4 regions of the Pseudoalteromonas ardens genome follow, and region 2 is predicted to be linked to each of the others. Evidence: predicted binding sites of a transcription regulator. Region 2 holds the regulator's gene; each other region holds the start of a gene.
The links. The regulator sigma-54, encoded in region 2, starts transcription at its own class of promoters, with help from an activator protein. The targets are predictions, from matches to a motif close to GTTGGCACGNNNNTNGNNT.

Region 1: a site for sigma-54 is predicted at 3,719-3,737, ahead of QNM19_RS14515 (PspA/IM30 family protein). Genes of this name have one in related genera too.
Region 3: a site for sigma-54 is predicted at 2,635-2,653, ahead of QNM19_RS18670 (flagellar basal body rod protein FlgF). Genes of this name have one in related genera too.
Region 4: a site for sigma-54 is predicted at 3,804-3,822, ahead of QNM19_RS15115 (DUF2726 domain-containing protein). Genes of this name have one in related genera too.

Annotation. Positions count from the first base shown of each region.
Region 1 is NZ_JASJUV010000004.1:169,778-177,523, forward strand. It holds gene QNM19_RS14495 (phosphoribulokinase) at 1-241, opposite strand, end outside; gene QNM19_RS14500 (TolB-like translocation protein) at 412-1,275, shown strand; gene galE (UDP-glucose 4-epimerase GalE) at 1,361-2,377, shown strand; gene dusA (tRNA dihydrouridine(20/20a) synthase DusA) at 2,587-3,600, shown strand; gene QNM19_RS14515 (PspA/IM30 family protein) at 3,775-4,440, shown strand; gene QNM19_RS14520 (PspC domain-containing protein) at 4,500-4,706, shown strand; gene QNM19_RS14525 (hypothetical protein) at 4,715-5,038, shown strand; gene QNM19_RS14530 (copper chaperone PCu(A)C) at 5,179-5,691, shown strand; gene QNM19_RS14535 (DUF2333 family protein) at 5,700-6,698, shown strand; gene QNM19_RS14540 (TIGR04219 family outer membrane beta-barrel protein) at 6,703-7,464, shown strand; gene QNM19_RS14545 (TIGR03899 family protein) at 7,527-7,746, opposite strand, start outside.
Region 2 is NZ_JASJUV010000003.1:39,474-47,219, reverse strand. It holds gene lptC (LPS export ABC transporter periplasmic protein LptC) at 1-208, shown strand, start outside; gene lptA (lipopolysaccharide transport periplasmic protein LptA) at 198-737, shown strand; gene lptB (LPS export ABC transporter ATP-binding protein) at 734-1,459, shown strand; gene QNM19_RS10990 (RNA polymerase factor sigma-54) at 1,504-3,012, shown strand; gene hpf (ribosome hibernation promoting factor) at 3,038-3,325, shown strand; gene QNM19_RS10980 (PTS sugar transporter subunit IIA) at 3,328-3,783, shown strand; gene rapZ (RNase adapter RapZ) at 3,796-4,641, shown strand; gene QNM19_RS10970 (HPr family phosphocarrier protein) at 4,638-4,916, shown strand; gene mgtE (magnesium transporter) at 5,095-6,453, shown strand; gene pmbA (metalloprotease PmbA) at 6,479-7,746, opposite strand, start outside.
Region 3 is NZ_JASJUV010000006.1:312,097-319,842, forward strand. It holds gene QNM19_RS18655 (flagellar basal body P-ring protein FlgI) at 1-309, opposite strand, end outside; gene flgH (flagellar basal body L-ring protein FlgH) at 321-1,010, opposite strand; gene flgG (flagellar basal-body rod protein FlgG) at 1,026-1,814, opposite strand; gene QNM19_RS18670 (flagellar basal body rod protein FlgF) at 1,833-2,597, opposite strand; gene flgE (flagellar hook protein FlgE) at 2,714-4,066, opposite strand; gene QNM19_RS18680 (flagellar hook assembly protein FlgD) at 4,104-4,781, opposite strand; gene flgC (flagellar basal body rod protein FlgC) at 4,797-5,228, opposite strand; gene flgB (flagellar basal body rod protein FlgB) at 5,231-5,641, opposite strand.
Region 4 is NZ_JASJUV010000004.1:324,030-331,775, reverse strand. It holds gene arcA (two-component system response regulator ArcA) at 1-189, shown strand, start outside; gene arcB (aerobic respiration two-component sensor histidine kinase ArcB) at 197-2,524, opposite strand; gene folE2 (GTP cyclohydrolase FolE2) at 2,796-3,716, shown strand; gene QNM19_RS15115 (DUF2726 domain-containing protein) at 3,861-4,451, shown strand; gene mtnN (5'-methylthioadenosine/S-adenosylhomocysteine nucleosidase) at 4,579-5,286, shown strand; gene QNM19_RS15105 (cobalamin biosynthesis protein CobD/CbiB) at 5,288-6,238, shown strand; gene tyrS (tyrosine--tRNA ligase) at 6,294-7,493, opposite strand; gene QNM19_RS15095 (peptidoglycan DD-metalloendopeptidase family protein) at 7,656-7,746, shown strand, end outside.

The sequences.
Region 1 (7,746 bases), on a different contig from region 2:
CTTCCAGTGCGGCAAAGTCATTGGCCTCCTGACCAAAGTAGCTCAGGTGTTTACCTTCTTGCAGAGCTTCGCGTTTGAGCTTGTCCATTTCCGGGCGGGTATAACGATGGAAGCTATCACCCTCGACAATCTCAGCTTTGGCGTCCAGGCTGCGAAAAATGTGCTTAATCGCGGCCGTGGTGGTCGTGGTACCGGCCCCCGAACTTCCCGTGATTGCAATGATTGGATGCTTTGCAGACATTTTGTCCCCTTACCTGGCTCAGTTGGACTGAGCGTAACTTCCGATTAACACCTTTCGATGTTACTCGATAAGGGAAAATTCGCAAGGCATTTCGCGGAGAGTTGCCCTGTGGTGATTGAGTTCCTGCTGTCGCTCGGTATGATAGCGAAAAAAACAAGGAATATAACACAATGACTCTGCTGCAAAAGATCATCGTCACTGGATTACTATGGGGCGTTATAGGAACACTTAATGCAATGCCTGCCTCGCAGCTTTGGTTGGCCGAAGAGCAATCTGGTTCACTGTCGGTGAAGCCAATCAGTGCAGCTGATGGTTATCACAATCAACCTTTGGTTGTCGACAATGGTGTATATTTTACCCAGCAGGTAACAAGCCCTGAGGGTGGCCAGACTGACCTGTTTTTTTACGATTTTGCAACCCATGAGGCCCGTAATCTGACCAATACGCCAGTATCTGAATACTCACCGACGGTATACCCTTATGATGAGGGTCTTTCAGCTGTGGTCGTCGAAGCGGATGGTTCGCAAAAGCTATGGTTTTATCCATTTGCAGAAACACAGTCACCACGGCGCGTGTTTGATCATATTGCACCGGTGGGATATCACGCCTGGGGTAAGGACGAGCAACTGGTGATGTTTATTCTTGGCGAGCCCCACACTTTACAATTTACCGATTTAAAAGGACATTTGCCTAAGTTAGTTGCCAGTGATATCGGTCGCACGTTGGCCTACAATGCCGCGCGGAACCTGTATAGTTTTACTTATACCTCGCAAGGTCAGCAATGGTTTGCCAGCTTCGATGCACAGACTCAGACGGTGACGCCGCATTTTGCGTTACCAGGCAGCGTACATTATTACACCTGGTTTGATGACGATACGATCGCCTATGCCATTGCCGGTCGTATTTATACCCGACATTTGGATAACCCTGATAAGGTCTTGCTTTGGCGAAATCTGTCTGCGTATTGCCCAGGGACGATTTCACGCTTGAGTAAGCAAGGATCGCGACTGGTATTTGTGTGTAACCAGGCATAACTGAGGTCGCCATTGAGTGTAAAACACTGACACACTGGTTGGGATCAATTACAATGGACACAGATATATTTTTAGGAAAATGACTATGACCGTCTTAGTTACCGGTGGTGCCGGGTATATTGGTTCGCATACCGTGCTGGAGTTGCTTAGTGAAGGCAAGGATGTGATTGTTGTCGATAACTTAAGTAATTCCTCTCAGCAGTCCTTGCAGCGTGTAGAGGCATTAACAGGGCGCACCGCGACGTTTTACCAGGGCGATATTTGTGATAAAGCATTTCTCGACCGCGTGTTTGCACAACACCAGATAACCCAGGTGATCCACTTTGCGGGATTAAAAGCTGTGGGAGAGTCGGTGCAAAAACCGGTTGAATATTACCAAAATAATGTCCAGGGAACGTTAACTTTGCTGGATGCGATGCGTGATGCTGATGTATTCCAGCTGGTATTCAGTTCTTCTGCGACAGTGTATGGTGATCCGGCCAACTTGCCTATTCGTGAAGATTTCCCGGTAGGCGGGACAACTAACCCATACGGTACCTCTAAGCTGATGGTGGAGATGATCCTGCAGGACTTGGCTAAGTCAGATCCGCGCTGGGCGTTTGCGATTTTGCGTTATTTCAATCCCGTAGGGGCGCACATATCTGGCAAGATAGGGGAAGATCCCAATGGCATCCCAAACAACTTGCTGCCTTATATTGCGCAGGTTGCGGTGGGCAAGCTAGACACGCTGGGCGTTTTTGGTAATGACTATGATACGCACGATGGCACGGGTGTACGTGATTACATTCACGTTGTAGATCTCGCTATTGGTCACCTCAAAGCGCTGGACAAGATTGCAGCTCAGGCTGGGGCGCATATTTTTAACCTGGGTACAGGTAATGGTTACTCGGTGCTGGACATGGTTAAAGCGTTTGAAAAAGCGGCGGGCAAGCCGGTGAACTATGAAATCAAACCGCGTCGTGATGGTGACATCGCGGCCTGCTATGCGGCACCCGAAAAAGCATTCAATGAGCTGGGTTGGCGAGCAGAGCGCGGCATCGATGAAATGATGCAGGACACCTGGCGCTGGCAAAGCCAAAACCCGAACGGATATGAAGGGTAATTCTCAGTAAGCGGCCTGTTTTGGCCGCTCTCTCCTTTCACTGCATTATCGCTGGATGAAACTCCCCGCAACAGCGTGTATAATTCCCTCCTTATCTATATTGATGACCACAAGCGACGCCTTATTTGCAGAGCATGGGCTGGGATGTGGTTAGGTTATTGACGCTGGTCGCGGTTTGGAGCCGTGCAATGGGGCGTTTCAGAGGTAGTATGACAAACACAGATAAATCAGGTATTAGCCCAGTAAATACAAGCGATTCAGCGTTTCGTCGCTTTTCCGTTGCACCGATGTTAGATTGGACGGACCGTCATTGCCGGACCTTTCATCGTAAACTAACTAAGCATGCAGTACTGTATACCGAAATGATCACCACCGGTGCCATCATCTTTGGCAAAGGCGATTATTTGCACTTTGGAGAGCATGAAATGCCAGTGGCATTGCAGCTCGGTGGATCCGATCCCAAAGCGCTGGCTGAATGTGCTAAACGCGCCGAACAATACGGCTATAACGAGGTAAACCTCAACGTGGGCTGTCCATCAGACAGAGTACAAAATGGTCGCTTTGGTGCCTGTTTGATGGCAGAACCTGAGCTGGTCGCTGAGTGTGTTGCGGCGATGAAAAGCGAAGTCTCTATCCCGGTAACGGTGAAAACCCGGATTGGTATTGATGAGCAGGATTCCTATGAGTTTTTGACCCGCCTGATTGAGGCCTCAAAGACAGCCGGCTGTGATGATTTTATTATCCATGCCCGTAAAGCCTGGCTGCAGGGTCTGAGCCCCAAGGAAAACCGGGAAATTCCGCCGCTGGATTACCCGCGCGTGTACAAATTGAAGCAGGATTATTCGGATCTGCACATCAGCATCAATGGTGGCGTTAAAACCATTGAAGAGTGTCAGCACCACCTGGCACACCTGGATGGCGTGATGATAGGCCGAGAAGCTTATAGCAACCCCTTTATGCTCGCTGAGGTTGACAGTGCTCTGTATGGTGCACCTGCGTTTACCCAGACTCGTCATCAGGTAGTTCGCAGTATGTACGACTATATCGAAGCAGAGATGTCAAAGGGGGCTAACTTTTGGCACATTGCCCGCCATATGCTGGGGATTTTCCAAAATCAGCCTGGCGCACGTGGCTTCCGCCGTCATTTATCGGAAAATGGCCACGGTAAAAGCGCCGATATCAGTGTCATGGAAAAGGCGCTGACCTTTGTTCCTGAACTATAGTTGTTAGTTTGGTCAAAAAAGCTAATTATAGGCTTTTTTGACCAAACACTCCCCCTTGTTTTTCACCTCCCCACTCAAATTTAAAACTTAAACTATTGATTTTAAATAGTTGTTTGTTTTTGGCATAAACCTTGGAATAAGTTAATCAACATTAGCTTACTCAAGGAGCCTGTCATGGCCTTAATCGATCGAATTGAAGATTTAATCAAAGCCGAGTTCAATGCGTTGCTCGACAAAGCGGATGATCCTGAGAAGAATCAGCGTCAGATACTGACTCAGCTAGAAGCGGCACTGACTGAGTGTCGCAGCACTGTGGTACAGGTGATCTGTGAACAAAAAGCGCTGGTACGCCGTGAGCAAACAGTGAATAAAAAAGTCGAGCAGTGGCAACAACAGGCTGAATATGCTTTGCAAAAAGACCGTGAAGATTTGGCCCGGGCAGCACTGATGGAAAAGCAGGCATGCCAGCAGGCGCTGCAACACATTGAAGAAGAAGCAACACAGCTGCAACAGGTCCACGACAAGTTGGCGCAGGATGCGCGTTCGCTGAGCGAAAAAATACATCAATTGCGACAAAAAGAGGCGCAGCTGGCTCGGCGAGAGCACACTGCCACCACGCAGCTGAAAGCGCGCAGTGTGGCCAGTCAGCAGTCGATAGCAGCAGCGTTAACTCGCTTTGAGCATCTGGAGCGCAAAGTTGAGCGAGTAGAAGCTGAAGTGGACAGCTATGACTTGGTAAGTAAGGAGCAAGCACAATGGCAGGCATTGGAAACCCTGGCTCGGGAAGAGCAGGTCGACAAGGCGTTGGCAGAATTGAAACAAAGAAATCAACCGGCTTAAGTATTGGCACTATCGGTTGCCGAAGGGTATCCGGTGTAGCAGCAATGAGGAGAACTCTGATGACAGAACATGACACTTATTACCATACGACACGTTCACAACCGCCTCGTAAAAAGCTAGGTGGGGTATGTAGCAAGCTGGCAAACAGACTGGACATGCCAACCTGGCTGGTTCGCCTAATCACGGTGTTATTAGCACTGAAAGCACCCGTGTTAGTTGTGATGGCGTACTTTATCGCCTGGGTAGTGCTGTCGGAGCGTACTTAGGGGGCATTATGAAAGCGGCATTGATCTTACTGTTTGGCTTGGTTGTGTTATCGGCTTTTTCCTGGGTGTCCTCTCCATTGGCCTGGTTCAGTGTGCCAGAGATGGTTTTGGATGTAAGTTGGGTCGGGATTGAAATGCTTAGCCTGTTTGTCGCGATGATCGCCGTTTTTGCCTTACTGGCATTGCTGAGCATAGGGTTGCTTGGCGTGATATTAGTTGTGCTCATTGGGCTAGTGTTAGCATTACTATTTAACTCTGTTCTCATTGCCATTCCGTTATTGTTTCTGGTTGCAATCGGCTGGCTGGTAAGCGATAAGCAGGCGCTGTGTTAAGGCGTCTGGCCGGAGGGGCTGTATCAGGGAGCAGCGCCTTTACGAACACGGTACGGCTGTAAAGAAATGGTGATGAAAGCGCGTTAAACTAAGGGCGATGTGGTATAGTAAACGGACTATACTCAACAAGGAAAGCGCTTATGATCAAAAATTTAGCCTTTTTTATGCTGTGTTCATTGCCTTGGATGTCACAGGCACATCCGGACCACACGCATGGCGAATCTCATCACCATGCGCACGCCGAACAGGGCGTAGTGCAACTGACGCACGCTACGCTGCGTGACTTTTTGCCCACGGCCAGCTCCACTGCCGGCTATTTCACACTTGCCAATAATAGCCAACAAGCGGTGACGCTTCTCAAAGCTGAAATTGAAGGGCTTGGGCGAGTGGAGGTCCACGAACATGCACATGTGAATGGCATGATGCGCATGCAAAAGATAGAAAAACTGGAGATTGCGCCTAACAGTCAAGTTGAGTTTAAGCCCGGTGGCTATCATCTGATGGCCTTTGAGCCGACAAAACCATTAAAAGTAGGCGAAAATCGTAAACTTACACTATATTTTGCTGATGGCAATCGCGTCTATGGCTTGATTGAAGTGGTGTCGCTTAAAGCGCAGATGCATAACGCGAAAAATGGACATCAGCATCACTAGGAGTATTGATGGATCACAACACACACAATCACATGGGTAAGATTTGGGCTGGCCTGATCGCAGTATTGCTATTGGGGTATGGTCTCGCAGTTTACTGGAGTGTTGAGCCCGAACAGTTCGATGTGGTCGGCAGTGCTAAACGTCACGCAGAGCAATCGAACACCGAATTGGTGACAGGATATGTGACGACACATACCTTAATCACAGTCTCGCAAACTTTACTCGATAAACCCGGTGGTTATTTGTCTAATGACGTATTACCACCGAGTGTGATAATGGATAATATGCCTGCATGGGAATATGGCGCGCTTGAAATGGTGCGCGACATGGCCCTGTCTATGCGTAAAGATTTTAGTCGCTCTCAATCGCAATCGACGGAGCACCCCAGCCTGAAAAAAGCCCAGCCGCAATTTAACATTAGTTCAACGGCGTGGTTATGGCCCAGTGCAGAAGGGGAGTACCGTACTGGTATTACTCACCTTAATGATTACCTGCTGCAAATTTCCAACCCGGCCGATCAAAGTAGCCAGTTTTATGCCCGTGCGGATAATCTAAGAGGCTGGCTAAAAGAAGCTGAAAAGCGGATGGGGAGTTTAAGTCAGAGATTGAGCGCCAGTGTCGGTCAGGACAGGCTGAACACTGACCTGGCAGGTGACAGTGCAGCCAATCAGGCAACTTATGCGGCGAATCATCATGAAGTGAAAACATCATGGTGGAAGATTGATGATGTATTTTATGAATCCCGCGGTGCCACTTGGGCCCTGTTACACTTTTTAAGAGCGGTAGAATACGACTTTGCGGATGTGCTCGAGAAGAAAAATGCAAAAGTGAGCCTGCAACAGATTATTCGGGAACTTGAAGCCACACAGGAAACGGTGTGGAGCCCGGTGATTTTAAATGGTAGTGGTTTTGGATTGGTAGCCAATCACTCACTGGTGATGGCGAACTATATTTCCCGGGCCAATGCGGCTCTTATTGAACTCAGTGAACTTTTAGCGCAAGGATAAATAAATGAAAAAGTACTGTTTAGCGGCAGCCTTATCTCTGGCTTGCCTCGCACCTGCAGCACAAGCAGACACTCTGTTAGGTTTATACCTGGGTGGTGAAGCGTGGGGCGCAGAGCCTGAAGGTAGCTTTGCGAACAAGGGTAATCAGCAAGACTTTGACTTTTCTGATAAAAACTTCTCAAGCTTTTACGCCGCGCTTGAGCACCCGGTGCCACTGGTCCCGAACGTTAAGCTCAAATATACCGAGTTACAACTAGACGGTTCTGCGGTACTGAATGAAACCTTCGACTTCGGTGATAAAAGCTTCACCGTAGGCGGTACGGTCAATACCGTGGGTGATTTAGACCATATGGATTACATCTTGTATTACGAGCTGTTTGACAATGATTTGATTTCATTCGACTTTGGTTTAAACGCCAAGCATTTTGATGGCGAGATCAGCGTAACGGGTTTTGCTAATGGTGAAACCACCACAGAGACCGTCGACTTTTCAGGCTTTATCCCACTGGGTTATCTGAGAGGGGAAGTGGGTTTGCCACTGACCGGGTTGAGTGTGTTTGCTGAAGGCAGCGTGCTGGCAATTGACGACAGTAAGATCCAGGACTTCCAGATTGGGGTAGCCTGGGAGTTTATCGATAATATGGCTGTCGATGTAGCAGTTCGTGCGGGTTATCGCTCTATGGTTGTCGAACTGGATGACGTTGATGATATCACCACAGATATCGATGCATCAGGCCCATTTGCCGGCTTGCAGGTTCATTTCTAAATACGCCGTATATCAGGAATGTATCAAGGGCCTGTTTGTTGCTTTGATACATTCCTCACTCATCAGGCGCCCCAGGTCAGGGTAAACTCCTCTTCCAGTGCTTTTGAGAGCAATTGCCTGTAGGTCTTATTGACTGGTGTATTAATCAGCTTTTTCAGTTCATCGCCAGTTTGCGTTAGTTTGTAATAACTCAGCACCAAATCGTTGCTGTTGGCTTCGATAGCGAGGTGTTTCCCCTGATAGGCGAGTGTCAGAGATTGGCCTTTTTGCAAGTTGGCGGAT
Region 2 (7,746 bases):
AACAAACCTGACGGCCGATGCCATGATAAAGCACATCAACGCCGATCACGTGCAAGTCGATATTAACGAAAAGCACATGCGCTCTGAACACCCGGTAGAAATTACCGGCCCAAACTTAACGATTTCAGGGAAAGGCTTAGTGGCCGATCTCAACACAGAAATCATTGAACTCATCAACCACACTGAAACAATTTATTATGAGCAATAAATTAACCTGTTCCCTGATCTTACTGTGCACTTTAAGTGCATTTCATCCTGCGGCTTATGCAGAAAATACAGCGGCTGATCAGGTCATTATCAGTTCGGGCACACAGCTGGCCCAGTTGCAAACCAATATTGGCGTGTTCGAAGAAAACGTCGAAATCATTCACGGTGACCGAAAAATTCTGGCCGATCGCCTCGAAGTACACCGTAGGGAAGAACTGGGTAAAAATAAGCAACTGCTGGTTGCAACAGGCAGTCCGGCAATATTTCAGGAACGCCAAGCGGATGGTACGTTATTGAAGGCCAGCGCCAAAGAAGTGCGCTATGATGTCGCAAATCGCATGCTCACCATCAAAGGCGGTGCAGAGATCAGTCAGGCAGGACAAAAAATCAGCGCGCAAACTATCGTTTATGATATGGAAAAGAAGCTGATCAGCGCACAGCGCGGGGAGCAAGAACAAAACCGCGTGAGAACCATTCTGTTACCTGAAAAAGAGAACCCCCAACAACCACAAGAGAAGGGGAATCCGTGAGTAAATTAACCGCCACCGCACTGGCCAAAAGTTATAAGGGCAGACAGGTTGTTAAAAACGTTGAGTTAAGCGTTGAAGCTGGCAGTATTGTTGGCCTCCTTGGCCCAAATGGTGCAGGTAAAACCACCACTTTTTATATGATTGTCGGATTGGTGCCCAGTGACAAGGGCAGCATACACATCGACGAACAAGACATTACCTTATTGCCGATGCACAGCCGGGCAAGACTAGGTATTGGTTACCTGCCACAAGAGTCCTCTATTTTTCGCAAGCTGACCGTCTATCAAAACCTGATGGCCATTTTAGAAACCCGTAAAGAGCTGAATAAAGAACAACGAGAAGTCATCCTCAATGAACTGTTAGATGAGTTTAATATCCAGCATATTCGCGATAGCCAGGGTATGGCGCTATCGGGCGGTGAACGACGCCGGGTAGAAATTGCCCGTGCCCTTGCGGCAGATCCAAAATTTATCTTATTAGATGAGCCTTTCGCTGGCGTTGATCCCATTTCAGTGTTAGATATAAAGAAAATTATAGAGCACCTGAAAAACCGTGGGATAGGCGTACTGATCACCGACCACAACGTGCGTGAAACGCTGGACGTCTGTGAGAAAGCTTATATAGTGTCACATGGTGAACTGATAGCAGCAGGCACCCCGGAGCATGTTCTGGCCGATCAAACTGTGCGGGATGTCTACCTAGGTGAGCAATTCAGGCTATAGTTATAAAATTAGAAGTAAATAACAAAAAGGATTGTTAGAGATACATGAGGCAATCGCTACAGCTGCGCATGGGGCAGCAACTGACAATGACACCACAACTGCAGCAGGCTATTCGTCTGTTACAGTTGAGTACGCTAGATCTCCAACAAGAAATCCAAGAAGCGCTTGATAGCAACCCTTTGTTGGAAGTGGAAGAAGGTGAGTCTGAATCACAAGACAATGAAACTCAGTCCAAGTCGGATTCCGATTTGGAACAACCTACAACGAGTGACAACGACAGCTATGAAGAGGCGGCTGTCAGCGACTACGAACAAGACAGCGATGCTGCACTGAACAAAGACACCGTCAGCGACGATTTGGCAATGGACGTAACCTGGGACGAGTACATCAGTGCTGCCCCGGCAAGCAGTTCAGGCCCAATGCCAGAAGACGAAACCATTTACCAGGGTAAAACCACTGAAACATTGCAAGAGTACCTGATGTGGCAGCTGGAACTGACGCCTTTTAGCCCTACAGACAGAGCCATCGCCCTTGCAATTGTAGAAGCAGTTGACGATGCTGGTCTGTTGACCATCAGCTGCGAAGACATCGTCGATAGCATGAATCAGGACAACGATGAAGAGCCGATTGAGCAGGATGAAGTAGAGGCCGTACTGAAACGGATCCAATTATTTGATCCTGTTGGGATTGCGGCACGCAGCCTGCAAGAATGCCTGTGCATTCAGCTCAACCAGTTTGACCCAAACACCCCTTGGCTTGCACAGACCAAAGAAATCCTGACTGAGCACATCGATCTGTTAGCCAGCCGGGATTACCGCACTTTGATGAAAAAAACCAAACTCAAAGAAGCGGATCTGAAAGAAGTAATGACCCTGATCCACGGCCTAAACCCGAAACCCGCCGCGAGCATAGTACAGGAAGAAGCAGACTATGTGATCCCGGATGTGTCGGTTAAAAAAGTGAAAGGTCGCTGGGTTGTTGAACTCAATCCCGATTCAATGCCAAAAATTAGAGTGAATGACCACTACGCTGCTATGTCCCGTTCAGTCAAGTCGAGCACAGACAGTCAGTTTATTCGTTCACACCTGCAAGAGGCAAAATGGTTCATCAAGAGCCTGGAAAGCCGCAATGAAACTTTATTAAAAGTTACTAATTGCATTGTGCAGCAACAACAGGCATTCTTTGAACATGGCCCCGAGGCAATGAAGCCGATGGTACTGAATGATGTGGCCGAAATGGTCGACATGCATGAGTCCACGATTTCACGTGTAACAACGCAAAAGTATATGCACACGCCACGCGGTATCTATGAGTTGAAGTATTTCTTCTCAAGCCATGTCAGCACTGAAAACGGAGGAGAATGCTCTTCGACTGCAATCAGAGCATTGATCAAAAAGCTAATTGCCGCGGAAAACACTGCTAAACCATTGAGTGACAGCAAGATTGCGGATGTATTGGCAGATCAAGGGATCAAAGTGGCTAGACGTACAATTGCCAAATACCGAGAGTCTTTGGCTATCCCACCGTCCAATCAGCGCAAAAGCCTGATTTAGACGTAACTACAGAAGGAAAATGCTTATGCAACTAAATTTAACTGGTCGACATGTAGAAATCACCGATTCGTTAAGAGACTATGTAACAAACAAGTTTGCGAAGCTAGAAAGGCACTTTGATCACATCAATAATGTGCATGTTATCCTAGATGTCGAAAAGCTCATCCAAAAAGCAGAAGCCACATTACATGTGAACGGGGGAGAAATTTTTGCCTCAACCGAACACCGGGATATGTATGCCGCAATAGACGGACTTATCGATAAGCTTGACCGCCAGGTGATCAAGCACAAAGAGAAGCTAACTCGACACTAATCATGAAACTAAGCTCATTGATTTCACAGGACTGCAGCAAAGCTGCGGTCCTTTTTAATAGTAAGAAACGTATTTTAGAGTACATCAGTGAGTTGGCTCAAAGCCAGCTTCCAGACAGTAATGCCCATGATATCCTTGATGCACTGTTGAGCCGCGAAAAACTCGGAAGTACGGGGATAGGAAAAGGGATTGCACTGCCCCATGGCCGCATGCCAGGCATAGATAAAGTGGTTGCTATGCTGCTTGTTAATCAGCAAGGCATTGCCTTTGATGCCATTGACAATCAACCCGTCGACATTTTTGTGGCACTCATCGTACCCGAGGGAGAAAATCAACAACATTTGCAGACCTTAGCAACGATCGCTGATAAACTTAAAAACAAGGTGTTTTGTAAACGTATCAGGCAAGCTCACAATGATCAGGAGTTATTCTCGATAATTGAAGAGTTTGACAACTAACGGAGAGTTTCTGTGCAGTTAATTATTGTCAGTGGTCGTTCTGGCTCAGGAAAATCGGTCGCTCTGCGCGTGCTGGAAGACTTGGGTTATTACTGCGCCGATAATATCCCGGTCAACTTGCTGCCCGCATTAGTGCGCAGTGTGTCAGACAGCTATGATAAAATTGCTGTGAGCGTTGACGTACGTAACCTGCCAAAAGATCAGCAAGAACTCGACGATATTTTGGAATACCTACCCGGATTTGCAGAACCCAATATATTCTATCTGGACAGCGAAGATCAGATCCTGATCCGTCGCTTTTCAGAAACACGCCGCCTACATCCGCTGTCACTGGCAGATCTGTCATTGGACAAAGCGATTAAAAAAGAAAAAGAACTGCTTGACCCACTTATCCGCCGCGCTAATATCACCATTGATACCACAGACATGAGTATCCACCAGCTGGCAGAGCGTATCCGGGAAAAGATCCTCGGTAAAAAAGACAAGCAATTAATCATCACCTTTGAGTCCTTTGGTTTTAAACATGGTATTCCAAAAGAAGCCGATTACGTGTTTGATGCGCGCTTTTTGCCGAACCCACACTGGGAACCAGAACTTAAGCCCTTAACCGGTTTAGATAAGCCTGTTATTGACTACCTGTCTAGCCACAGCTTAGTGCAAAAATTTACCTGGCAGATCCAGACCTTTGTGCAAACCTGGCTGCCACACCTTGAGCGTAATAACCGCAGCTACCTGACCATTTCGATTGGCTGTACTGGTGGACAGCACCGCTCAGTGTATCTTGCTCAGACGTTAGGTGAGCGTTTTGCTCGTACCCACAGTAATGTGAAGATCCATCACCGCGAACAAGAAAAATGACACAACGCTTTGAAGATACCTTTCTGATCCAGAATAAACTGGGTCTACACGCTCGTGCAGCCAGTGTGCTGGCAGAACTCTCCGCACAGTTCGATGCCAACATCACCCTGTTTCAGGGCAGTAAAGAAGCAGAGGGTGACAGTGTGCTGGCTTTATTGCTGCTGGAAAGTAGCCAGGGCAAAGAGATCAAAGTTGTCTGCGAAGGCCCGGATGCAGAGCGTGCGTTACATGCCATTGGTAGCCTTATTGCCGATAAGTTTAACGAATCAGAGTAGCACCTCTTCACTTTTCCCCTATTTTCCAGACACAAAACCACCGCTTCCTGACGGTTACCTTCGCTTTTTTTAGATATACCAATTGATATTAAAACAGCTATAATTATCATAAGCCTATAATCAATGCGCCATATACTCATGACAAGCCTACTTGTCGACTATCCAACCTGGGATGCCTATGCCTGAAGCTTTTGAACAAGACTACACACTGGAGCTATTACAACAAGTTACGAATGCCCTTAACAGTGGTCAGTTTGTTCAAGTCAGGCGCACCTTAGCCGAGATTCCTCCCTGCGACACCGCATTATTGCTTGAGTCTTCCCCACATAAAATCAGAACCCTGCTGTGGCAATTAGTCGACCCGGATATACAGGGTGACGTACTCGAAGAACTGTCTGAAGATGTGAGACTCAGCATCATCGCCAAAATGGAGCCAGAGCTGATCGCTGCGGCAACGGAAGACATGGATGATGATGATCTCGGTGAAGTCCTGAGAAGTTTGCCAGATCCCGTCTATCAGGACGTTATTGGTGCCATGGACTCGCAAGACAGAGCCCGTGCAACCCAGGCTCTGTCTTATGTCGAGCATTCCGCAGGCGCATTGATGAACACAGATACAGTAACGATCCGCCCGGATGTGTCACTGGATGTCGTGTTACGTTATCTGCGCCTCAAAGGGGAACTCCCTGATGGCACCGATGACCTGTACGTAGTAGACAAAGACAATTGCTTTTTGGGCTCTCTGCCGATCAGTGTGCTGTTAACCAGTCAGCCAGACAAACTGGTTAACGAGTTGATGAATGAAGAGCGTGAAACCATTCCCATCTCAATGGACGAAAGCGATGTCGCTCAGTTGTTTGAGCGGCATAACTGGATCTCTGCACCGGTCGTAGACGACAACGCACATTTGCTGGGACGTATCACCATCGATGACATCGTTGATGTTATTCGTGAGGACGCCGAACACAGCCTGATGAGTATGGCCGGTCTCGACGATGAAGAAGATACCTTTGCGCCGGTCTGGAAAAGTAGCCGTCGCCGTTCAATCTGGCTGGGGATCAACCTGCTTACAGCGCTGATGGCCGCTTTCGTTGCCAGCTTTTTCGAAGGCACCTTAGATATTTTACCGATACTCGCAGTATTGAATGGCATAGTCCCCAGCATGGGAGGAGTGGCCGGCAGTCAAACCCTGACTTTGGTGATCCGTGGTATTGCGCTGGGACACGTGAACGCCACTAACCAGCGCTTCTTGCTGGGTAAAGAGCTGGCCATTGGCGCCTTGAATGGGTTGCTCTGGTCGTTGTTGATTGCAGGTGTAATAGCCCTTTGGCAATGGGACTTTGTACTCGGGGGTGTGATTGCCTTCGCGATGTTTATGAACCTGGTTGCAGCGGGTATAGCAGGCGCCAGCATCCCGCTCATACTAAAAAGAATGAATATCGACCCAGCACTGGCAGGCAGTGTTGTACTGACCACAGTCACCGACATCGTAGGCATTTTTGCCTTCCTCGGCACAGCAACCTGGCTGCTTGTCTAAGCAGCCAAACGCATACAACTATGGGTTACTGACCTGCAATTTGCATATTCTCTATCAGTACCGAGCCAGTTTGAACAGCACCGCGGGTTTCAATGTCTCCCCCAATCGCCTGAATTGACTTGAACATATCCTTAAGGTTACCTGCAATGGTGATCTCACTGACCGGATATTGGATCTCGCCATTTTCAACCCAGAAACCGGCAGCGCCGCGTGAGTAGTCACCGGTTACCGTATTAACCCCCTGCCCCATTAGCTCAGTCACTAATAAGCCACGCCCCATGGTCCGCAGCAACGCGGCCAGGTCCGGCTCGGTAGCCTGTACCAGCCAGTTGTGGATCCCACCAGCATGGCCCGTACTGCGCATACCAAGGCGTCTAGCTGCGTAGCTTGGCAACAGATAGGTCTCAAGTACGCCTCCTTTGATGATATCACGCTCAGTGGTCTGTACGCCTTCAGCGTCAAACGGACTCGATGCCAGTGCCTGCAACAAGTGTGGCTGCTCTTTGATCGACACACAAGACGAAAAAACGTCAGTGCCCAAACTATCCAGCAAAAAACTCGACTTGCGATACAAAGCACCACCACCAATGGCGGATACCAGATGCCCAAACAGGCTATTGGCAATATCAGCACGAAATACGACCGGTACCCGCATGGTTTCCAGCTTACGACTGTTTAATTTAGCCAGCGTCGATTCTGCTGCCTCTATGCCCACCGCTTTGGCATCTCTCAACTGTGTATGCACACGTGTAATGGAATAAGCATTATCTCGTTGCATCACCCCATTTTCTTCGCCAATCACCATAGTACTTAAGGTGTGTCGGGTACGCGGAAACCCGGCCAGAAAACCATGGCTGTTGCCGTAAACGCGCAGGCCCTGATGGCTGGCGACGCTGGCCCCATCCGAGTTAACAATGCGCTCGTCGTAATTCAACGCCGCCTGCTCTGCTTCAAGACAGCGTTTCACACCTTCTTCAGGCGTCAGTGACCAGGGATGGAAGAGGTCTAAATCAGGCACCACCTCAGGCATTAATTCAGCATCAGCCACACCATTACAGGGATCATCTGATGTAAACTTGGCTATTTCGACCGCCTTTTCCACCACCGAGCGTAACGCTTTTGGACCGAGATCGGCCGTCGAAGCAGAGCCTTTGTGTTGACCAACGTAAACACTCAGCCCCAGGCCACCATCCTGATTAAATTCAATCGTTTCAACTTCTCCCATGCGGGTGCTGACTGACAAACCAGAAGTACGGCTCATCGATGCCTCAGCAGACGTCGCCCCCAGTTGCT
Region 3 (7,746 bases), on a different contig from region 2:
GTCAATAGTTTGACCAGGCTTCACAAAAGCTGGTAACTCTGCATGCACGGCCACTGCTGCCACATTCTTAATTTTCGGTTTAAGGTTTGCCGGCATGGTAATACCAAAGCTGTTTAACATGCCCTTGAAGCTTTGCTCTGTAAAGCGAGTTTGCTCCCCTGTACCCGGTAAGCCCACTACCAGACCATAACCAACCAGTTGGTTTGAACGAACTCCCTCAACCATAGTCACGTCTTTGATACGCTCTGCTTGCGCAAACTGGCTGCCGATAAGTGCCATAGTTAGCACGAGCACATTAAATAATTTCATAGTTTGCTTCCTCAAAATGGCATAATGGCGCTCATAAAGAACTTAGTCAGCCAACCTGCACTTTGCACTTCCTGCGTATCGCCTTTACCTGAGTACTGAATACGCGCATTGGCAATACGATTTGACTCTACCGTATTATCGGCATTCACATCCTGCGGTCTGACGAGCCCTTCGAGACGAATAAATTCTTCTCCAGTATTTAGTGTCAGCCATTTTTCACCTCGGATCACCAGGTTACCATTTGGTAGAACCCGCATCACATTCACTGAGATGTTACCAATCAGGCTGTTAGACTGGTTGGCCTGCGCATCGCCCTGAAATGATGAATTCGAACCTGCATCCAGCTGAATGCTCTTGTTCCCCCAGTTGACCGCTGCACCGCCTAAACCCAGTATAGGATCGATATCCACCTCACTGTCTTTATCCAGCTTAGAGTTGGCCGCCTTTGAAGCCTGAGTCGATTCTCTAAGTACAACAGTAATGATATCACCGGTGCGAAGTGCCTTCTTATCTGAGTAAAGATCGTTGGCATAAGCATTGAATAGCGAGCCTGTAGCTACAACCGGCGCTGCTTCCGCTTCCGGATACATAGGCGCGTAGTAAGGATCGTCCCGCTCAACATCTTTATTTTGCGTTGTTGTACAACCACTGAGTGCTATACAGCCTGCCGCTACCAGGCCAAGTGTACGTAACTTGTCCATACTACCCCCAATCTTTTAAAGCTGCTGATTAATGTAACTGAGCATCTCATCAACCGACTTAATTACTTTCGAGTTCATCTCGTAAACCCGTTGTGTTTCAATCAAATTGACCAGCTCTTCGGTGACATTAACGTTTGAAGTTTCCAACGCCCCCTGAACGATAGAGCCAAGTCCTTCGACACCCGGGTTCCCCTGCACTGGCGCACCGCTGACGGCAGTTTCGGTGTATAGGTTCTGACCAATTGGTTCAAGACCAGACGGGTTAATAAAATCGCTTATAACTAGCTGACCGATTACCGTATTAGCTGCTTCTCCCTGGATACTGACAGAAACCTCACCATCCTGAGAAATAGTGATGGAATTTGCATTGTCCGGAACGTTCATTTCAGGTTGTACCGGAAAGCCTGCACCTGAGGTAACAATCCGTCCCTCTTCATCAGTAGTAAACTGGCCGTTTCGCGTGTACGCAATGGTGCCGTCAGGCATCTGAATTTCGAAGAAACCCGGTCCCTGAACCATCCAATCCAGTGAGTTCTCTGTGCTCAGCATATTACCTTGCGAAAAGTTTTTCTGGTTTGCCACCACCTTGGCACCCGCACCCAGCATCAAGCCCGATGGGAGCTCGGTATCCTGAGAAGAACGGCCGCCTGGTTGGTTAATATTTTGATAGAGTAAGTCTTCAAATATTGCGCGGCTTTTCTTGTAGCCAACGGTACTGGCATTCGCCAGGTTATTTGAAATCACCGAAATATCAGTTTGCTGGGCATCAAGGCCGGTTTTACTGATCCATAATGCTGGGTTCATAATCTATACCTCACTCTCTTAAACGATACGCAGGAGCGAAGTGTGTCGCTCGTCAATTTCTTCAGCTGTTTTCATCAGTTTCATCTGCATTTCAAACTGGCGCTGAAGGTTTACCATGTCTACCATTTCGTGAACCGGGTTCACGTTAGACATTTCTAAATAGCCACTCATTACTTTGGCGGTAGGAGAAATTTCACAAAATCCACATACACCGTCTTCGAGCAACTCCTCTTTTGGTCTAAACAAACCATCATTACCTTTTTCAAGTTTGCTATTGTCTGCGCTAATAATTTTTAACCGGTCGACCACTTCTAAAAAGTTGGCAGGTGCCCCCTGAGGACGCACCTGAATTGAGCCATCATCACTGAACACAACCTTTTCTACTGGCAGTGGTAATATGATGGGCCCACCTTCGCCAATAATTTGACGACCATGGCTGGTCACCAGTGCCCCGTCTGCGGTGATGTTCAGTGTGCCAACTTTCGTATAAGCCTCATCTCCGGCTGCGTCTACAACGCTTATCCAGGATTTTTCATCTACCGCAATATCCAGGTCCCGACCAGTTTCAGTAATGGCCCCACCTGTCATCATGGTGCCCGGGCGCTCCTGCATCGCAAACACACGCGTCGGTAGCCCTTCGCCAAATGCCTGCATTGAACGAGCCTGTGCAAAATCAGCCTTAAACCCGGTAGTATTGGCGTTAGCCAGGTTATTTGCCTTCAGCCCGACACCAACCAGGTTTTGTTTGGCGCCTGACATAGCGACATACAGCATTTTATCCATGGGAACGACCTAAAAATTGTTCAATCTATACTGAATAAAGCAATATAGATGCCAAGATGATCGTCAAGAAAATGAAAAGGCCGCTAAATGCGGCCTTAAGAGGTGATTGGATTTGATTATCGGATCTGCAGGATGTTCTGCTGAAGTGTTGAGTTAACCTCCAGTGCCCGCGAGTTCGCCTGGAAGTTTCGCTGTGCACTGATCAGGTCTACCAGCTCGTTTGTTAAGTTAACATTGGACTGCTCCAATGCTGAGGAGTTGATTGAGCCCAATGTTCCTGAACCCGGCTCCCCAGCAATAGGCTCACCTGAAGTTAAACTCTTTTTCCATCCGGTATTACCCACTTGCTGCAAGCCCTGAGAGTTAGAAAAACGCACCATGGCAACCTGACCTAAATATGTTGAGTCACCATTACTATATGACGCAACAATTTTACCATCAGAGCCAATGTCAATCCCCGCCAGTCGACCCGTTGTGGCACCATCCTGCTCAAGCGCTTTAACCTCAAAACGGCTGGCGAACTGAGTAGGCAGTTTGTTTGAGGTGTTTGCCTCGTCGCGCCAGTTCATTTCCACGTTACTGGGGAATGTTGCGCCGTTTGTTAGCAAAGTTGATAAACCGGTAGCTGCACCCGCTGGGATTGCAAATGAATTAAAGGTCGTTCCTGTGTTGGGCACCTGAGGGTTACCCGTTGTGGATGGCAGACCATTTTGGTCAAATTGGAACTCAGTTATTGGCTCTAGTGGTGCGCCGCTGGCCCCTGCTGTATTAAACTGTGTACCGTCGAGCGTTGCATACACCTGCCACTCATTTGGGTTAGTCGCAGGATCTTCTTTTACAAAATAAAGCTGCAAAATGTGAGGTTCACCCAAACTATCGTAAATCGTCGTTGAAGTAGAACTGTTGTAAGTTGCACTTTCTGTTGGGTCAAATGCCAGCGTAGGTGCCGAAGCACGCGAATCCAGGTTGAAAGATGAATACACACTGGTGGTTGCACGTGGCGAACCAGAGGCATCTGGAATTTGCAGTGCTGATGATGTACTCAAACTGATTGAAGTCGTATCACCGGTACTAGGATCAACAGGGAAGCCTTGCAAAAAGTTACCCTGTGCATCAACGATAAAATTGTCTTTGTTGAGTTTAAAAGCACCTGCACGGGAGTAAGTAAAGTCCTGAGCTCCCAATTCTTCACTCATCGCAAAATAACCTTCACCGGTAATCGCCAGGTCCAGTGAGTTCTGAGTAAAATTCAGAGACCCCTGGTGAAACTGCTGCGCAACCATAGTGGTTTGCACACCATCACCATTTTTTGTCTTACCGGCGCTAAAAACGGAAGATGCATACACGGATGCAAATTCAGCACGCGACTCTTTAAAGCCCGTCGTATTAACGTTAGCAATGTTGTTAGCTGTGGTATCCAGGTCTTTCTGAGCCGCAGCTAAACCAGTTAATGCAATATTGAAACTCATACTCTCACCTCTTGCGATTAAGGTTAAATCTTTTTAATTAGGCTAATTCCGCGACGTCAGTAAGCCGCACGGCACCCGCTTTAGTGTTGATAACGATGCCGCTTGCACCATTGACATTGACGCTTTCAATATTTCTGAAAGTCGCAGTAGGCAAGGCTGTAAACTTACCGTTTACGGAGCCTTCAGCCTTTATTGTGTAATCTCCGGGCGGTAACATATCACCATCGGTGTTTTTGCCATCCCAATCAAAGCGAACTGCACCAGCATTTTGATCTTTGAGATCTATGGTTCTTACCAGTTCGTTTTTATCGTTAAGAATACTGACCGTCAGTTGCTCTACAGGCTCAGTTACAATAATTGAACCACGCGACTGCATGTCCGGGCCGTGCTCAATTGTGTCAGATTCCAGTAGTGCTTTCTTGCCGATCAAAGTTGACGCCTGCAAAGCAGAATTCGAGGTCATAGAATCAGCCAATGATTCAAACTTCGTGTTTAGGTCAGAAATACCCTCGGCCATGGTGAAGTTTGTCATTTGTGCAATCATCTGATCATTATCAGCCGGTTTACTCGGGTCCTGATAAGACAACTGCTGAGTCAATAACGCAAAGAAATCCTCCTGCTTCAACTCATCATTCTTTTCTGTCGGAACCTGCTTGTCAGGCCAACGCAATGAATCGACATAGGTCGAGGTTGCTGAATTGACTTCGTTACTCATTGGCTATACTCCCACTTAGCGCTGACCAAGTTGCAAGGTTTTGCTAAGCATCTGCTTAGCGGCATCCGCTACCTGAACATTCGTTTGGTACGAACGCGATGCAGAGATCATGTTTGTCATCTCTTCAACCACATTCACATTTGGCTTATAGATGTACCCGTCTTTGTCAGCACTTGGATGGTTGGGATTGTACTCAACCTGAAGTGGTTTATCGCTTTCTACGATCCCCAGTACTTTCACTCCAACCGAAGACCCCATGGTATTCGGATGAGCTGCCGCAGCCTTGTTTAACTCTGCGGCGAAAACTGGGTGCCTAGCTCTATACACCTTATCCTGACTAGAACTGACGCTGTTTGCATTGGAAATATTACTGGCGGTCGTGTTCAAACGGACGTTCTGGGCGCTCATGCCTGAACCCGCTATATCAAAAACATTATATAAACTCATGATTAGCCACCTTGACCACTCAGGGCTTTTTTCAGCCCTTTAAATTTACCAGACAAAAAATTCAAACTAGCTTGGTACTCTAATGCATTTTGTACATACAAGTTTCGTTCCACTTGTATATCCACTGAGTTACCATCGCCTGTATCTGCTTGATTTGGCGTACGATATTGTTCAATACCATTGTTTAACTGAGTCCCACCACTAAGATGATTCTCATTGGTTCTGACCATCTTATTGCCGCTTAGCTGTGCCGATTTTGCCGCTTTAAAAGCCTGGCCAAAGTCGATATCCTTAGCTTTATATCCAGGGGTATCAGCATTGGCTATGTTACTTGCTAAAATTTCAGCACGCTGAGAGCGGATCAGCATAGTGTGAGGGTGAACCCCCAACGCTTTATCAAAACTAATTGCCATAACCCGACTCCAGAAAATTGACTTGATGAGATAAAAGCAAGAATGAGGCCAATATTTAAGTGGCGGAAAATTGCCGCATTGCCGATACAACCAGCAGAAGATATCTAGTAAGAAACCGAATCATAACAAGCACCAACTTCTTTATATTAATCAAGAACTTAAAAACTTTTCTTGTAGCCAAACCTAAAGGATAAATCCGGCTGCGCCTTTTACGATATAGGATACCATCAGAGAAAGTAGTGGGATTACAGCCGAGGAGAGTACAGCCTCTTGAACGCCAAAAAACAGGCATTGCACTGCACGAGCAAAATACCCAAATGCCTTTAGCCCAATGCAGCAGGCCCCTTTTAGCCTTTATACCGCAATTAAAGATCATCAGCCCAGCTGGTGATGTGAGCTGAATTTGATCATTAAGCAACTGGTTAACAGGTTCATTTAAACTTTAAACCTGCCAGAAATACTAAATGCCACATCCTCCCGTCTTAAAAAGCGACGTATTATTGCCCCTCAATGTGCTCAGTTAATTAACCTCAGGAGAGTACAGAGTCGTTATGATAGCGGTTTCAAAATCGATATTACGGCTTTACGCTTTTGTTACCCAGCGAAAGCCAATAGAGTGCAATTCTGGAGAGGCGCTGGGAGCTGTATCCAGTATGTGAAGAATGGTCGATATCACCAACCATTCTTATAATGAATTTCAGGCGTAATGATAAAAAGCATTGCCAAAAGTGAAAACCAACTGTACATTTTTCAAGCACCCCGTAATTAATCTTTGCAAGGAAAAAACGATGAAGCTGAAACTCAATAAAAAGCAGGTCAAAAGCTTATCTGCAGACTTAAAAACAGTACCGGAACTTGTAACACCTCAGATTTGTGGTGCTTTGCCACCTCCCAGTCATTTCTGTGACAGTGAGAATTGCACGCCCACTTCTATGCTGCCATGCATGACTTATTACTGTATTTAACCGCTCGCAGCCATTAGACACTCAGAAACAACCTCAGGCAAAACATGCACAAGTGTGAAAACTCATCCGGGTAGATATCGATGATACTGCACTTGTGCACTTACCCGATAATGCATGCTTGATTGTCTTGTTTAAAATAATTTGACGAAGTGCCTTACCATGATCGCCAGACCGTAGTGCTTTTCAAATTTACTGTTTGACCTGTTAGCAATTCCTCCATCAATTACGGGATAACGGTGGTGTAGGCTTCGAAATTGAGAAATCGTTGGGGTTTCTTCTGAAAAAACTTACCCCCATAGGGTCTGTTTACAACCCTTTTCAGTGACGTTATCAGGTCTATTCAGCCCTGTACTAGCTCCTTCGCTAACCAGCAGTCACTCAACTAACTTCACTCCACCTCAGATAGCCACTGTATCATCATCCCGCACTGGAACCGGGAGCTTCTTGAACCATTATCCCGGTGTTGCCTGAACCCAAAGACCTGAACACAGCTTCAGCGCGCTTCGTCAGAAGAGACATGTGAATATGTTGTCACATAGATGCGCAGGGCGAAAATGACTTAATTCATCACTCGGTAGTGATTATCGGATCGATGTGCCTTTTATACTCTCCATGTAGCCTGTGAGTAGTTCCGCATCAAGTGCGGGGTGACGATGATGTGAGTTATGCCGACATATCATTCATACCACCGTATAGCCTGTGAGTGGTTCCGCATCAAGTGCGGGATGACGGTGTTGTGGGTTATGTCGACATATCATTCATACCACCTTGTAGCCTGTGAGTAGTTCCCGCATAAAGTGCGGGATGACGGTGGTGCGGGTTATGTCGACGTGCCATTTATACTCACCGTGTGACCTGTTAGCAGTGCCCGCATCAAGTGCGGGATGACGATTGTGTGGGTTATATCGACATGCCATTTATACTCACCGTGTGGCCTGTGAGTAGTTCCCGCATCAAGTGCGGGATAACGGGGTGTCGGCTTTGTGATCGGGTAGTTATACAACTTTTTTAAATCGCACATAGCAAAAAACCCGCTGCATTGCTGCAACGGGTTTGACGTACATGGAAGTACGAATGTCGATGAGATCCATGGGTGAATTGCGACCGAAGCAGCGCTTCGCAGCTATCGTGCAAAGTCGT
Region 4 (7,746 bases), on a different contig from region 2:
CGCATCTTCAGTCGTGAGCAGCTGATCAAGCACATGACAGGCCGTGAGCTACGCGCCAACGACAGAACGGTAGACGTTACTATCCGTCGCATCCGTAAGCACTTTGAAACCGACAACAACACGCCTGAACTGATCAGCACCATCCATGGTGAAGGCTACCGCTTCATCGGTAAGATCGATAGCCAATAAGTTTGCGTTACGAGTTTTCAGCGAGCTTTGCAATTAATGAGTGAAGGGCAGATTGCCCTTCTCTTATTTTCACTTCCAGATCATCCAACCAATCTGCACGCTGCACTGTGTCTACCTGAGCACCTTCCAGTTCCATCGTTTTAGCATGTAATTGCACATTCTGCAGACCAACAGAGCCTGCGGCGCCCTTTAGCTTGTGTGCCACAGACACATAAGTCTCAGTATCCTCATTCTGATTAGCCTCATCCAGCTCTTTGTAGTAAGTCGGATTAAGGCGAGCAAATAAGTCACAGCTGCGCTTAAAGGGCTCTATACCCATAGATGATACAAAATCAGTGATTGTTTCCACATCCAGTAAAGCTTTCTCTTGCTCGCTCAATTGCAACGGCTCGGACTGAGGCGAAGCTTGTTTATCTTTACTTGCTTCTATCCCAAACAGCTCCGCAAGCATCTTGTCCAGCTTTGTGGTGTTGATCGGTTTCGCCAATGCGCCCTGAATATCAATTCCCTGCAGCTCTTGCTCTGCGCTACGCACATTGGCCGTCAGCGCTACAATAGGTAGCTCGTCAAAGTGACTATCGGCACGGATCTGCCGCGCAATTTCATCACCATTAATATCTGGCAATTGCATATCAAGCAGGATCAGATCCAACTCATCCTCAGTTTCAACCATTGATAAGGCATCTTCCCCGGTTTCAGCCCAGACTACTTCGTGTCCACGCTGTTCCAGCAAGTTGGTGGCAATTTCAGCATTCAATGGCACATCTTCTACCAACAAAATGTAAAGGCTACGACCTGCATAGCTTTGCTCGTTAGGCGCTGAGCAGAGTTCCAAAGGTAGCTCCACATCAAAGCGACTGCCCTCTCCTTGCATGCTGCTGACATGGATCGTGCCTTTCATGGCATGTACCAGTGCTTTTGTCACAGCCAGGCCAATCCCCGAACCGATGGCATTATTACCACTGGCATCGGGCGCTTTGTAATACATGTCAAAAATACGGTCTTGTTGATCAGAAGGGATCCCCACGCCAGTGTCGATGACACTGATCGACAACCAGGGGCCATCAGCACGGTTTTCACGACGACACTCCAGGGTGACGCTGCCTCGGTGGGTAAATTTCACCGCATTGTTGATAAGATTCCACAACACCTGGCGCAAACGAGTCGGATCTAACAAGGCATAGATATCCAACATACCCGAACGCTTGATATTGAACTCAAGGGCTTTTTGTTCGGCTATCAGGCCCGCAAAGTTGACAACGTCATTGATAAAGTCCGACACATTGATACTGTCTGTGGCAATATCCAGCTGTTCTCTGTCAATCTTGTCCAGATCGATAATGTCATTAAAGATATTGCCTAAGGTTTCAGCACTGGAGAAAACGGTGTTACACCAGCTTTTTTGTTGTTTTGTCAGTTCAGTGTCCAGCAACATACGTGTCAGACCGACAATACCATTGAGCGGCGTGCGCAGCTCGTGACTCAAAGTGGCAATAAATTTCCCTTTATCTTTGTAAGCCGTTTCCAGTGCCTGCTCTGCTTCTTTACGGCTGGTAATATCACGGCCGAACGCCAATAGCCCGATATACTCCCCATCATCGTTAATGAAGGGCAATTTACGCATCTCAAACCAGCAATTTTCGTTGGCAACCGGGTATTCTACGTCAACATTAATCGATTGCTGGGTTTCAATCACTTGCTCATCGGTTTGCAGTACCCTGGGGATATCCTGCTCACCAAAGACTTCCTGGACAGTATGACCAATCAGTTGGTCACTGGTTTTGCCAATGACTTGTTCAAACTTCTTGTTGTAACCCGCAAATACGCCGCGTTCATCACGGTAATAGAATAAGTCAGGGGATGAATCCACGATACTACGCAGTAACATACTCTGTTGTGCCAGCTCTTGCTCAGCTTTACGCCGCTCTGAGATCTCTTTACGCAACTCTGCTATTGCCCGGTGCTTTGCATGCAGCGCCATTTTCCGCTCGTCAATTTCGTTATTGAGCCGGTTAATGTTGTCTTTGAGTGTCTGATTGAGCAGTTTTTCTTGTTGTGTCGCAGATTCAAGATACTCTTTCGACGCATCGAGCTGACGCATTGCATAGATAGCAACAGAAAGCAGCAATGGGGAGGTTAATGCCGCAAATAACACCACTGACAGCACATTGACCAGTGTGACTTCACCGAGCGCCACGTAGTAAAACATACACGCCAAAACCAAAGACACGATAAGCACAAAAGCGTAGGCCACAACCCCCGCCCAGCGGTCTCCGTAGTTTTTAATCAAATTCGATAAAATTCGGGCCCAAGTCCCAAATGAAGAGTCAAGCATAATAAAATCACCTAGTTAACCCCTACATTATACCTGACCAAAACACAGAAGCGAGTGACCAAAGGTCGCAGGCGACATTGCACAAACTAAAATAACCTCTGTAGCGCCCGTATTCAGTGTATTTTGCGGATGTTTAGAAAGTCGACATCGGCGTATGAATTTTTGCACACTTGGGCGATTTTTTTGCCAGAAATTTTCCAGCGGGCTCGGCAAGTTGTGACATTTTGGTGTAACATGCCCAGCCCTGATAGTCGTGATTAAGAGAGTTCAAATGCCAACTTCAATGCCTGACATTGCACATTCTGCGGACGCCTTACAAGAAGGTAAGCTGGACTGGGTCGGAATGGGAAATATCGAGCTACCTTTACTGTTATCCAGCAAAGGCTTGAATGATACGCCCGTAACTGCCAAAGCGGATGCGTTTGTCAGCCTGGACAGGGAAGATGCGAAAGGTATCCATATGTCACGACTATTTTTGGCACTCGACTCGCTGTCCTGTGAGCAGACGCTGACACCCGCGACAATTCGCTCAGTTCTGGATAGCTTTATCACCAGCCATGAAGGACTGAGCCACAGCGCTAAAGTGACGTTTCATTTCGAATTACCATTGCGCCGTGCCTCATTATTAAGTGGTAAGCAAGGCTGGAAAAACTACCCGGTTATGATCACAGCTAATCTGGCAAATGGCCGGTTTAATCTGGAACTAGCCGTTGATGTCACTTACTCATCAACCTGCCCTTGTTCAGCCGCACTTGCCCGTCAGCTGATCCAAAATGCCTTTGAAGAAAAGTTTGCCGATCAATCACTCGATCATGCCAGTGTTCACGCCTGGTTAGGCACCACAGAAGGCATCCTGGCAACACCACACTCACAGCGTTCAGTGACGAATATCAAAGTCAAACTAGATGAACACTGTCAGGAGTTTGACATCCTGGGTCTGGTCAACATGGTAGAAGATGAACTGAAAACACCTGTACAGGCTGCAGTTAAACGTGAAGATGAGCAAGAATTTGCTCGCCTTAATGGTCAAAACCTGATGTTCTGTGAAGATGCCGCCAGAAAGCTCAAAGCCTTATTTGAAGCAGAAAATTATCCAGACTACTATATAAAGATAAACCACTACGAATCTTTGCATGCACACGATGCCGTTGCGTATGCTGTAAAAGGCCTGAAAGACGGCTACCGCGTCTGATCCAGTCAAGCAATTTGCTTTTTTTAAACGCTCGGCCGTCCCAAAGCGCCGAGCGTATTTAATCTTTAACTCTCCTTAAAAGTCACTTTAGGCACGCTCTTTGCTTAATAATCTCCAAGTCAAATTGTTGTCGTGGAGTGATTTATGGAACTAACATTATTATCTATTCTGGCGCTGGTCGTTATTGCTTCCATTGTTATTTCAAAATATACGGATAACGGCGGTAACCCCTACCCGTTTAACCGAAAAGAGTCTGTATTCACAACTGTCGAAGCCTCCTTCTTACAACTGCTAGAGCGCTCAGTCGGTGACAAGTTCAAAGTTGTTAGTCGGGTTAAGCTGATTGAAATCATCGAGTGCAAACCAGGGCTCTCTAAAAAGGCACGCCGGGCTGCTATCACCAAAGCGCAAAATAAGCAGCTCGATTATGTACTGGTTGACAAAGAAACGCTCAATATTGTCGCTGCCGTTGACCTGGTTAACAACGCCAACAAAAACGGCCACAAAGCGCAAAAAGACTGGTTCGTCAGCGGTGCGCTGGAATCAGCCGGGATCCCACATATTCGTATGAAGGTAAAGAGTGGTTACAAAAGCGCTGAAGTGCGCGCTGCCATTCTGTTTAAACTAGGCAAGAAACCAGAGCCACAGGGCAAGCCACGCAATCGCAATTACAAACCTGCGGTACTTTCACCGTCTCAGGCCAAGGCCGCGGCAACACAACTGGCAGAAATTTAGCCCCTCCAGCATACTGTCGGCCCGCCTCAGGGCTGACAGCAAAACCTCTTAACCTGCCTAACACCATATTTTCTAACGCCAGTTTTGATATATAATGAGCAACACAGTTAAAAAATAAGAGAAGATTATGAAAGTAGGTATTATTGGCGCGATGGAACAGGAAGTCACGATCCTGCGTGACGCAATGAACAATACACAAACCGCAACCAAAGGCGGTTTCACCTTTTATCATGGTGAACTGGGTGGTCACGAAGTCACTCTGGTTCAGTCTGGTATTGGCAAAGTGGCCGCGACAGTGGCAACAACGCTGCTTATCGACAACTACAGCCCTGACTGTGTTATCAATACCGGTTCAGCAGGCGGCTTTGATCCTGAATTGAACGTCGGCGACGTCGTGATCTCGTCTGAAGTAAGACATCATGATGTTGACGTCACTGCATTTGGCTATGAACTGGGTCAGGTACCGCAAATGCCAGCGGGTTTTAGCGCGCACTCTGCGCTGGTTGAAGCCGCTCAGCAAAGTGTCGGTGAACTGACTGACATTCAGACAAAAGTGGGGCAGATCTGTACCGGTGATTCATTCATGTGCGATCCAGTGCGCATCGACAAGACGCGTCAGGACTTCCCGCACATGCTGGCGGTTGAAATGGAAGGTGCCGCGATTGCTCAGGCCTGTCATGTTTTACACACTCCATTCGTTGTGATCCGCTCACTGTCGGACATCGCCGGCAAAGAATCGCCGCAATCATTCGACGCCTACCTGGAAGTTGCCTCAGTAAATTCTTCTAAGCTGGTTACTGCCCTGTTGGCAAAGCTGGATCAGGTTTCGCTGTAAAGTGTTAACTGAACATTTGCAAGCCCACACGGGCTTGCTGATTTTTTTACTGGCAACACTCAGCGCGATAGGATTCAGAACTTCCAGCCTGTATCACCCCAATGTCGTCATGACGCTGTTGTTTACTAACCTGGCCCAAAAAGTTTATCGCCCTAAGGCGCCCAATCCCTATCAATGGCTATCCGGTAGCCTCGCATGTATCCTGCCAATGCTGACTATCCTGCTTATTTTGGCCGCTCTGGGCTATTTGTCTTTCTATCCTCAGTGGCTGGGTGGCCTGGTATTATTTTTCTGTCTCGATATTCAACATGAACGGCGTGCCAAACGGATTGCGATTCTGCTTAAACAACAACAAAAAGCCGCGGCACGCCAGTTACTTGGCGCTATGGTAAACCGGGATGTCGAAAAACTGTCATTAATGGGCATCTGTAAGGCATGCCTGGACAGTCTGGCATTACGGGGCATGCGGCATTTCTATCTGGTGATGGTATTTTATCTGATCGGTGGCCCACTGCTGGCACTGAGCTATAAATTGATGTTGCTCTGCGATCACGCCTGGCGCAGCAAAATGCGACCAGACTCAGCATTTATTAAACCGCTGCAACTGAGCCTGGCAATTTTAGAATGGTTACCCGTCAGGCTGTTCGTTTTAATGATGGCACTCACACAAAACCTCGGGAAAACACTGCACTACCTAAAACACTATGGCCAATTCTACCGCCCAACCAGCTCAGGTTGGATCCTGGCCTTGTTCGCAGCCAGTCTCAATACCCAGCTGGCCGGGCCACGTTTTTATCAGCAGCAGCGATTTGACAATATGCGCATTGGCAGCGACAAACCACCCGAACCGGAAACCATAAGCCTGATGCTCAAGTTATTGGCAACCATGCGCTGGTTCTTCCTTTGTGCACTGTGTCTGTGCTGGTTAACCATCAATATTCTCACGCATTAAAAAGGGCAGCCAAATAGCCGCCCTTTTTCTTTATACTTGCTGATCAAGTCGTCGATTATTCAACCGTGATTTTGGCGAACTTGCGTTTACCTACCTGGTAAATTGCTGTAGAGCCTTTTTCAACGCTCAGCTTAGAGTCGGTGACTTTCTCTTCACCATTGAGCTTTACCGCGCCTTGCTTAATCATACGCATCGCTTCTGAAGTGCTGGCAACCAGGCCCGCTTCTTTTAGTACATTAGTGATGAAAGTCGCAGGCTCAGCAATGGTGATGGTTACCTCTGGAATATCATCAGGCAGGGCATTTTTCTGGAAACGCTTAATGAAATCCTGATGCGCTGCCTCGGCATCCGCTTCGCTGTGGAAACGTGCGATCATTTCTTTTGCAAACTCAATTTTAATGTCTCGTGGATTACGGCCACCAGCCACTTCTTCTTTAAGGCCTGCAATCTCTTCCAGTGATTTAGCGCTCAGCAACTCGTAGTAACGCCACATCAGTTCGTCAGAAATCGACATCACTTTACCAAACATATCGTTTGGCGCATCTGTGATACCAATATAGTTACCCAGTGACTTAGACATCTTCTGCACGCCATCGGTGCCTTCCAGCAATGGCATCATCAGCACGGTTTGTGGCTTCTGACCTTCTTCTTTTTGTAACTCCCTGCCCATTAACAGGTTAAAGCGCTGATCGGTACCACCGAGTTCGACATCCGCTTCCAATGCCACAGAATCCCACCCCTGTACCAGCGGGTAAAGGAATTCATGAATAGCAATTGACTGGCCACCTGCATAACGCTTTTTGAAATCATCACGTTCAAGCATACGCGCAACCGTTTGGCGCGCTGCAAGCTTAATCATGCCCGCACTGCCTAATTTTTCCATCCATTCAGAATTGAACGCCACAGTGGTTTTAGCCGGATCCAGAATCTTAAATACTTGCTCTTTATAGGTTTCAGCATTAGCCAGTACATCTTCACGAGTCAGCGGTTTACGAGTGACATTTTTACCCGTAGGGTCGCCAATCATGCCTGTGAAATCACCGATCAGGAAAATAACCTCATGCCCTAAGTCTTGGAAAGTTTTTAGCTTGTTGATAAGGACCGTATGGCCCAAGTGCAAATCCGGGGCTGTTGGATCGAAACCCGCTTTGATCCGCAACTTTTTACCTGACTTCAGCCTTTCTTTTAAATCTTCTTCAATCAGAATTTCTTCAGCACCGCGCTTTATCTCTGCCAATGCCGTATCTATGTCCACAGTTGTCACGCCAACCTCACTCCAACAATTTAATCAGTTAATCGCCCGATTTTAGCTTATATTTGGGGTAGTTTAAATGTATAAAAGACTGGTATTTGCGCATTATTACGTATATGCTGCACTATTATTTGCAATAATTCTTGACAGCGGAAAAGGCACGTTATGGTACATGCAGTGCACAAACTCCCAAAAAAACACAAGTTGCTGATCCTGGGCTTGCTGTCAGCAATGGTCGCTATTGCACTCATTCCGT